2 regions of the Ancylobacter sp. VNQ12 genome follow, and region 1 is predicted to be linked to the other one. Evidence: predicted binding sites of a transcription regulator. Region 1 holds the regulator's gene; the other holds the start of a gene.

Region 1 (4,530 bases):
CTAGGCTTCCCAATAGAGCGGGTCGCCGAAGGCGGCGCGCAAGGCTTCCGCCAGCGCCCGCAGCTTGGCCGTGGGATTGCGCCCCTCGGGATGGGCGACATAGATGAATTCCTCCTCGGGCTCCGCGCCGACCTCGATCACGCGCAGCGTGCCGGCGCGGATGTCCGGCCCGGCGATGAACAGCGGCAGCATGGAGATGCCGAGCCCGGCCGCGGCGGCGTCCCGCATCACGATGCCGTTGTTAACCTGCAGCCCGACCTTGGCGCGCACCTGCACGCGGCCGGCCCCGGCCACGAACTGCCAGTCGGCGAGGCCGCGGTGGGTGTAGAAAATGCCGCGATGACCATCGAGTTCGGCGAGGTCGCGCGGCGTGCCGTGCCGCTCCAAATAATCGGGTGAGGCCACCAGCACGCGCCGGCTGCGCGCCAGACGCCAGGCGGTGAGCGGGCTGTCGCGCATCGGCCCGTGGCGGATCACGCCGTCGAAGCCCTCCGCCTGCGCGTCGACCACCCGGTCGTCGAGCTCGATGCTCAGCTCGATCGCAGGATGGTGGCGCAGGAAGGGATAGAGCGCCGGGCCGATATGCAGCGTCGTCAGCGTCACCGGGGCGGAGAGGCGCAGCGGGCCGGCAAGGGTGCCGCGCCGCTCGGCCAGCGTGGCGACCGCCGCGTCGAGGCCGCGCAGCGATTCCGAGGCCATCTCCAGAAAGGCCGCGCCGTCTTCCGTCAGCGACAATTTGCGCGTCGAGCGATGCACCAGACGGGCGCCGAGACGGTGTTCGAGCTGCGCCAGGCGGTCGCTGACCACCGATTTCGACAGGCGCAGCCGGCGCGCCGCCTCGCTGATCGAGCCCGCCTCCGCGATGGCGACGAAGGCGGCGATGCCGTCCAGTTTCATCGTTCGATTTTTCCGGACATGAAATCCATTTTCAGCAGTCTAATCCGGACGAGGTGTCCTCGCCATACTTCTGCGTGACACAGGCCGCGGCGTTCCCGGCGGTGGATGGTTCATTCAAGGAGATTTTTCATGCCCCGTCTCAAGGACAAGGTCGCGCTGATCACCGGCGCCAGTTCCGGCATCGGCCGCGCCACCGCGCTGCTGTTCGCCGCCGAGGGCGCAAAGGTCGTGGTTGGCGCGCGCCGCAAGGACGAGCTCGACACGCTGGTCGCCGAGATCACCGCCGCCGCCGGCGAAGCGGTGGCGCTGGCCGGCGACGTGCGCTCGGAAGACTATGCGCAGGCACTGGTGGCGCTGGCGGCCGAGCGCTATGGCCGGCTCGACATCGCCTTCAACAATGCCGGCACTCTCGGTGAGAAGGGGGCAAGCACCGGCGTCTCGGCCAAGGGGTGGGAGGACACGCTGGCGGTCAACCTCACCGGCGCGTTTCTCGGCGCGAAGTACCAGATCGCGCAGATGCTGAAGAACGGCGGCGGTTCGGTGATCTTCACCTCGACCTTTGTCGGCTACACCACCTCGTTTCCCGGCCTTGCCGCCTATGCCGCCTCGAAATCGGGGCTGATCGGCCTGACCCAGACGCTCGCCGCCGAATACGGGCCGCAGGGGGTGAGGGTCAACGCCGTGCTGCCCGGCGCGGTGGAGACCGAGATGTATCGCGAGGCCAATGACACGCCCGAGGCGCAGTCCTTCATCACCGGGCTGCATGCGCTCAAGCGGGTGGGGCGGCCGGACGAACTGGCGCGCGCCGTGCTCTATCTCGCCTCGGACGATTCGTCCTTCGTGTCGGGCACCGCACATCTGGTCGATGGCGGATTGTCGATCACCCGCACCTGAGAGGTGGGCTCGCAACGCCGGCCTGCTCCCTCTTCCCAACGGGGAGAGGGAATTACACGTCGGGCGTCGCGCCAGCGCGAAGAATAACCGCCCGATTTGCGGCGGCACGGTTCGGCTGAGATGATACCCCTATCGCATGCTGTTCGACCTGCCCGACCACGCCACGCTCTACCGCGCCCTTCTCGACCGCGACGAGGGCTATGACGGCCGCGCCTATGTCTGCGTCGCCACCACCGGCATCTTCTGCCGGCTGACCTGTCCCGCGCGCAAACCGAAGCCGGAAAACTGTACCTTCCACGCCACCATCGGCGCCTGCATCGAGGCCGGATTCCGCCCCTGCAAGCGCTGTCATCCGCTGCAGCCGGCGGCGAATGCCGATCCGGTCATCGGCGCGCTGCTCGCGGCGCTGGACGCCCGACCGGACCGCCGCTGGAGCGAGACGCATGTCGAGCGCATGGGGTTCGACCTGTCGACGGTGCGGCGCACCTTCAAGCGGCACTTCGGCATGACCTTTCTGGAGATGGCGCGCCAGCGCCGCCTGCGCGAGGGGTTCGAGACGCTGTATGAGGGCGGCAAGGTGATCGAGGCGCAACACGTAGCCGGCTTCGAATCTGCCAGCGCCTTCCGTGCCGCCTTCGCGCGGCTGCTGGGCTGTGCGCCGGGCGACATTGCCGGGCGCGGCGCGCTGCTGGCCGACTGGATCGCCACGCCGCTGGGCGACATGATCGCCATCTCCAGCGGCTCGCATCTCCATCTTCTGGAATTCATCGAGCGCCGGGCACTGCCCACCGAGATCGCCCGGCTGCGGCAGCGGGCCAAGGGCGACCTCGGCATTGGCGGCTTCGCGCCCACCGAACAGATCCGCGCCGAACTCGGCGATTTCTTTGCCGGCCGCTCCGCGCATTTCGCCACGCCTTTGGCGCTCGACGGCAGCGCCTTTACCCGCGCGGTCTGGGCCGAGCTGCGGCGGATACCGCCCGGCGCGACGGTGAGCTATTCGGAAATCGCCCGCCGCGTCGGGCAGCCGTCGGCGATACGGGCGGTGGCGCGGGCGAACGGCGCCAACCAACTGGCGCTGATCATCCCCTGCCATCGCGTCATCGGCGCCGACGGGTCGCTGACCGGCTATGGCGGCGGCCTCTGGCGCAAGCAGCGGCTCTTGGAGATCGAGCAGCAATACCGCGCGCCGCAGGCCGCAGCCGCCGCGCCCGATCAATGGGCGCGGGCGAACATCTCGTTGAACGAATAGCCGGAGCCGCGCACGGTGCGGATCGGGTCGGGCTGGCGCGGGCGGTTGAGCGCCTTGCGCAGGCGCCCGACATGCACGTCGACCGTGCGCTCGTCGATATAGACGTCCTGGCCCCACACGCCGTCGAGCAGCTGCTCGCGCGAATAGACCCGGCCGGGCGACTGCATGAGGAATTCCAGCAACCGGAACTCGGTCGGCCCCAGATGCAGCTCGCGGCCGGCGCGGTGGACGCGCTTGGTTTCGCGGTCGAGCTCGATGTCGCCGGCACGTAGCAGCGTCGAGATGTGCTCGGGCTTGGCCCGGCGCAGCAGCGCGCGCACGCGCGCCACCAGCTCCGGCACAGAGAACGGCTTCACCACATAGTCGTCGGCACCGGTGGCGAGGCCGCGCACCCGCTCGGTCTCCTCGCCGCGGGCGGTGAGCATGAGCACCGGCATGCGCTCGGTCTCCGGCCGGGCGCGCAGGCGCCGGCACAGCTCGATGCCGGAAAGGCCCGGGAGCATCCAGTCGAGAATCAGCAGGTCCGGCACGCTTTCGCGCAGCCGGGTCTCCGCCTCGTCGCCCCGCCCGACGCTGTCGACGGCGTAGCCCTCGGATTCGAGATTGTAGCGCAACAGGAGGGTGAGGGGCTCCTCATCCTCCACGATCAGAATATTGGTCGGCATAGGGGGCGTCCCGATCGCTTGCCAGAGGGCCTTGCCAGAGTGACCGTCCCTCACGCCGGGAACGGAACCGCCGTGATGCTGGAGGTGTCCTGCTTGGGCCGCTCGTCGGCAAGCTGCTGGCCGGTCGAGAGATAGTGCACGGTCTCGGCGATGTTGGTCGCGTGGTCGCCGATGCGCTCGATGTTCTTGGCGCAGAACAGCAGGTGCGTGCACAGCGATATGTTGCGCGGATCCTCCATCATGTAGGTGAGGAGCTCGCGGAACAGCGAGGTGTAGAGAACGTCCACCTGGCCGTCGCGCCGCCACACTTCCAGCGCGCGGGCATCGTCGCGGCCGGCGTAGGAATCCAGCACTTCCTTGAGCTGCTCCTGCACCATCGCCGACATGTGCTCGACGCCGCGCACCAGCTTCTGCGGATGGAACTCGCCGGTCAGCGCCAGCACGCGCTTGGCGGTGTTCTTGGCGAGATCGCCGATGCGTTCCAGATCGTTGGCGATGCGCATCGCGGCGACGATCTCGCGCAGGTCGCCGGCCAGCGGCTGGCGGCGGGCGATGGTGAGGATGGCCTTTTCCTCGATCTCACGCTGCAGCAGGTCGACCGGGCCGTCGAGCACGATCACCTTCTGGGCCAGTTCGGCGTCGCGCTTCACCAGCGCGGCGACGGAATCGGTGACCAGGCGCTCGGCCTGGCCGCCCATCTCGACGACGCGGCGCGAGAGTTCCTTCAGATCGGTGTCGAAGGACGAGACGATATGTTCGGTCATGGATTGATCCTCCGCCGCCGGTTCAGCCGAAGCGGCCGGTGATGTAGTCGCGGGTGCGCGC
Region 2 (4,530 bases), on a different contig from region 1:
GTAGCGCTGCATCAGCAGGCCCTCCGGGTCCTCCTTCTTGATGGCGCGCAGCGCGGTGGGCGCGGTGAACAGCGCCGCCACCTTGTATTCCTCGATCACCCGCCAGAACGCGCCGGCATCCGGGGTGCCGACCGGCTTGCCCTCATAAAGCACCGTGGTGCAGCCGGCGAGCAGCGGCGCGTAGATGATGTAGGAATGCCCGACCACCCAGCCGATGTCGGAGGCCGACCAGAACACCTCGCCCGGCTCGACGCCGTAAAGCCCCTCCATCGACCAGCGCAGCGCCACCATGTAGCCGCCCGTGTCGCGCACCACGCCCTTCGGCTTGCCGGTCGTGCCCGAGGTGTAGAGGATGTAGAGCGGATCGGTCGCCGCCAGCGGAACGCAGTCGGCGCCACGGTTCTCAGCGAGCGCCTTGTCGCGCAGGCTGGCCCAGTCATGGTCGCGGCCGGGCTGGAGTTGGGCTTCCAGCTGCGGACGCTGGAAGACGATGCAGCCCTCCGGCTTGTGCTTCGACATGGTCAGCGCAAGGTCGAGCAGCGGCTTGTAGGCGACGATGCGGCTCGGCTCGATGCCGCAGGAGGCGGAAAGCACGATCTTCGGCCGGGCATCGTCGATGCGGCTGGCCAGTTCCGCCGCGGCGAAGCCGCCGAACACCACCGAATGCACCGCGCCGATGCGGGCGCAGGCCAGCATGGCGTAGACTGCCTCGGGGATCATCGGCATGTAGATGACGACGCGGTCGCCCTTCTCCACGCCGAAATCGCGCAGCACGCCGGCAAGGGTGCGCACCTGCGCGAGCAATTCGTCATAGGTGACGGTGCGCTTGGCGCCGGCGACCGGGCTGTCATAGTAGATCGCCGGCTGCGGGCCGCGTCCGGCCGCGACATGCCGATCGATCGCGTTGTGCGCGACATTGGTGACGCCGTCGGTGAACCAGCGCCCATAGACGCCTTGCGCCGGATCGAAAATGGTCTGCGGCTCGACGCTCCAGTCGATGGCGCGCGCGGCGTCGCGCCAGAACCCCTCGGGATCCTCGATCGAGCGAGCATAGGCGGACGGGTAGCGGCTGGTGGTCATGTCGAGCGTCTCCCAGGAGAATAATATTGTTCTTGTTTTGAAAGACTTTCCCGGCTCTGCACCGATATTTCAAGAACGCTCAAATGCTTACGACCTTGGTCGAGCCTTCCTTGTTCCGGTTCGGCAACGGCGGCACACAAATGCGAACCGCCGGCCCTGACGAGCCGGCGGCGGATAGCTTCGCACGTCACATTTCCTGCCGGTATCAATCAACCATTGCCTGACAAGGCGGCGCCGTTCCTGCAACAGGACAAGCTTTGCCGGTCATGGACAAAAATTGACTGATGCTCGCTGGCGAGGCTGACCTAGTGGACGGTCGCGCCCCTTAGCCGTGTGATTTCGTCCTTGAGATGAAGCTTTCGCCGTTTGAGATCGGCGACCCGCGCGTCGTTCGACAACGGGCGGCTTATTTCCTCACGCAGTTCTTTCTCGAGAGCCTGATGGCGACGTTCCAGTTCCGCAACATGCGCCTGCATGGACATGGACAATCTCTCCTTGTCTTCGGAAGCGAACGTCATGAGTGTGTCACGAAGCCTCGCGGCTGTCGACGAAACGATGCGCTGCGCCGCAGCATTGAGCCTGTCGTCGTGCGGCATGTTGCAGGGCAGGCCGAGCCCGGCGATACTTCGTCACAAGCCTCGGAAAAAGGGGCGAGTCGGGGTGCGGATCAGGCGTTTGACACAGATGATGGCGGATGAGGAACAGGAGCTGAGGGCTCTCCTCGAGCGCCTGAAACAGGAGCATCGGGACCTCGACGTGGCCATTGCCGCGTTGCAGGGAATGCCCGGCAACGACCAACTTCAGCTGGCCCGCTTCAAGAAGCGCAAGCTGCTGCTGAAGGACCGCATCGGCTATGTCGAGGATCAGATCTGCCCCGATATCATCGCGTGAGTTCCACGCCGGGGCGGCGGGCCGCGCCTTAAGGTCGCGGCGAGGGCCGGGCGGCCATTCCGGCACGGTGCCGGAACGGCCGGTCAGCGATCAGAACTGCGTGAGCAGCACGTCGGCATTGGTGGTGTCGGCCTTGCTCGGCACCGGCTCGACATTGAGGATCAGCACCTCGCCGTCATCGACCAGCGCGGAGTAGCGCTTGGAGCGCAGGCCGAGGCCCGCGGCGGACGCATCGAAATCGAGGCCGAGCGCCTTGGCGAACTCGCCATTGCCGTCCGACAGGAAGACGATCTTGCCGCCGGCATTCGACGCCTTTTCCCACGCCGCGAGCACGAAGGGATCGTTCACCGCGGTGACGGCGATGGTGTCGACGCCCTTGGCGAAGAAGTCATCGGCGCGGGCGATGAAGCTCGGCAGGTGATTCTTGTGGCAGGTGGGCGTGAAGGCGCCGGGAACGGCGAACAGCACGACCTTCTTGTTCTTGAAGATTTCGTCCGTGGACTTCGGCACCGGGCCGTCCTCGGTGGCGACGCGGAAGGTGACGCTCGGCAGCTGGTCGCCGACCTTGATCGTCATGGGTGTTTCCTTTCATGCGCTGAAAACGCGTGTGAGAAGCGGACCTTGGACGTGCGAGTCATAGTCGCGCGCGACCTGCCGGCCCGTTCAGGCGGTAGAATAGCCATTTCCCGTTGACCGGGAAGCGATTTCAGCGTGCAGAAAGCAGGGTGTCGACCTCGACGGCGTGGCCGCCATCCACCAGCGTGAAGCGCAGCTTCGTCGCGCCGACATCCGCGCCCTTGGGGATGCCGTCGACCGGCAGCACGAAGACGGTGCGTCCGTCCGGCCCTGTCTCGCGCTCGGGCAAGGGCAGCGCCCAATCCTCGGTCGGCCCTTCGACGAAGAGGTCCGCCTTGGCCGGATCCTGCACGCGGGCGACCACGCGGATCGTCTGCTGCTTGCCGCCGTCAGGCGGGTTGTCCAGCACGGCGGTCTCGACGGCGGTGGTGCCCGTCGCCCCGAGCCGATCCCGCGCCGGCACGGCGGCGAGGGCACCGGCGAGGGCGGGCGAGGCCGATCCGGCGCCTTCCGCCGGGACGGTGAGGGTCAGCGATGCCGTCGCCGGCTGGCAGATATTCTCGCAGACGGCGAAATCCAGGCTGAGCTTGAGGTCCACCGGCTTGGCGGCGTCGCGCGGGGTGACGCGGAACGGCAGCGTCACATCCTTCTTGTAGCCGATGGAGAAGCTGCCACCGTCGTCGAAGCGCACGGGCGCGGGCCACAGCACCTCTAGGGCGGCGACGTTCTCGGAGCCCGACCAGTCGAAGCGCGGCGGAACGCCGCTGTCGCCGGGATAGCGCCAATAGGTCTTCCAGCCGGGGGAGAGGCGGATCTGCACGCCGCCGGTGAGATCGCCGCCGTTCTTGTCGCCGGCCACGAGCCGCACGGCCGTGCCGCTCGGCGCGGTCCAGGGCGAGCCGATTTCAGCATGGACCGGCAGGACTGCGGCAAAAGGGGCGGCGGCCAGTCCGGCGAGGGCGACGACGAGGCGAAGGCGTTGAACCATGCTCTGCCGATAGCCTCTTGCGGGTCCGGCGAGAAGCGGTGCCGCTCGCACTTTCGTGTGAGCTTCACAGGTGCCGCCGGCTTCCGCTGTGCCGCGGGGGCTTGAAAATGACCCTGCGAGGACTAGGCTTTCTCTCATGTGGATCGGTCGTGAAGGTACTGGCAGGTCAGGCGGCGGCTCGGGCGGGACATTTCTCGAAGGCCAGATGCTCGTCGCCATGCCCGGCATGCGCGACGAGCGCTTTGCTCGCGCGGTGATCTATCTGTGCGCCCATTCCCCCGAGGGGGCGATGGGGATCATCGTCAACCAGCCGGCCAGTAACATCAAATTCACCGACCTGCTCGTCCAGCTGGACGTGATTCCGCAGGAGGAGCGCATCCATCTGCCGCGCAGCGCCGGCGGGGTGAAGGTGCTCAAGGGCGGGCCGGTGGAGACGGGGCGTGGCTTCGTGCTGCACTCCTCCGACTTCTTCATCCAGGATTCGACGCTGCCGATCGACGACGGCATCTGCCTCACCGCGACGCTCGACATCTTGAAGGCGATCGCGGCCGGCGGTGGCCCGGCCAATGCGCTGCTGGCGCTGGGCTATGCCGGCTGGGCGCCGGGCCAGCTGGAGAACGAGATCCAGCAGAATGGCTGGCTGCATTGCCCGGCCGACAGCTCGCTGGTGTTCGATGCCGATGCGGCGGCGAAATACGACCTCGCCCTGCGCAAGATCGGCATCGATCCGGGCATGCTTTCCTCCGACGCCGGTCACGCCTGAGCCTTCGCTTCACCTCCGGGACGATCGGGACCGCCCCGACGGCCTTATGTCTGCGGCGCCGGCTTTGGCGTGGGCTTTGGCGTGGGCTTCGGGGCAGGCTTGGACGGGGCGACGGCCGGCCGCGCGGCTTCGTCCGCCGCGGTGGCCTTGGCCGCGGAGGCCGGCCGGGAGGGAGCCTTCTCGGCGGTCGCGGTCTTGCTCGCCGCCGGAGCATGGCCCGCCGCGCCATTGC

What was found. Region 1 encodes PhoB, which activates phosphate uptake and scavenging genes when phosphate is short. Its sites were predicted from a motif close to TGTCATNNANCTGTCAT; they were not measured.
Region 2: the regulator PhoB is predicted to act here: its motif matches at 1,593-1,609, upstream of ACO2RV_RS13090 (YdcH family protein).

What each region holds. Positions count from the first base shown of each region.
Region 1 covers NZ_JBMSDU010000002.1:332,827-337,356, reverse strand. Annotated here, with positions in the region: gene ACO2RV_RS05235 (LysR family transcriptional regulator) at 1-897, opposite strand; gene ACO2RV_RS05240 (polyhydroxyalkanoate depolymerase) at 1-4, shown strand, start outside; gene ACO2RV_RS05230 (SDR family oxidoreductase) at 1,027-1,791, shown strand; gene ACO2RV_RS05225 (bifunctional transcriptional activator/DNA repair enzyme AdaA) at 1,928-3,040, shown strand; gene phoB (phosphate regulon transcriptional regulator PhoB) at 3,004-3,705, opposite strand; gene phoU (phosphate signaling complex protein PhoU) at 3,756-4,469, opposite strand; gene pstB (phosphate ABC transporter ATP-binding protein PstB) at 4,492-4,530, opposite strand, start outside.
Region 2 covers NZ_JBMSDU010000008.1:85,795-90,324, reverse strand. Annotated here, with positions in the region: gene ACO2RV_RS13095 (propionyl-CoA synthetase) at 1-1,080, opposite strand, end outside; gene ACO2RV_RS13090 (YdcH family protein) at 1,386-1,562, opposite strand; gene ACO2RV_RS13085 (YdcH family protein) at 1,765-1,971, shown strand; gene ACO2RV_RS13080 (peroxiredoxin) at 2,062-2,547, opposite strand; gene ACO2RV_RS13075 (protein-disulfide reductase DsbD domain-containing protein) at 2,678-3,535, opposite strand; gene ACO2RV_RS13070 (YqgE/AlgH family protein) at 3,672-4,298, shown strand; gene ACO2RV_RS13065 (putative bifunctional diguanylate cyclase/phosphodiesterase) at 4,343-4,530, opposite strand, start outside.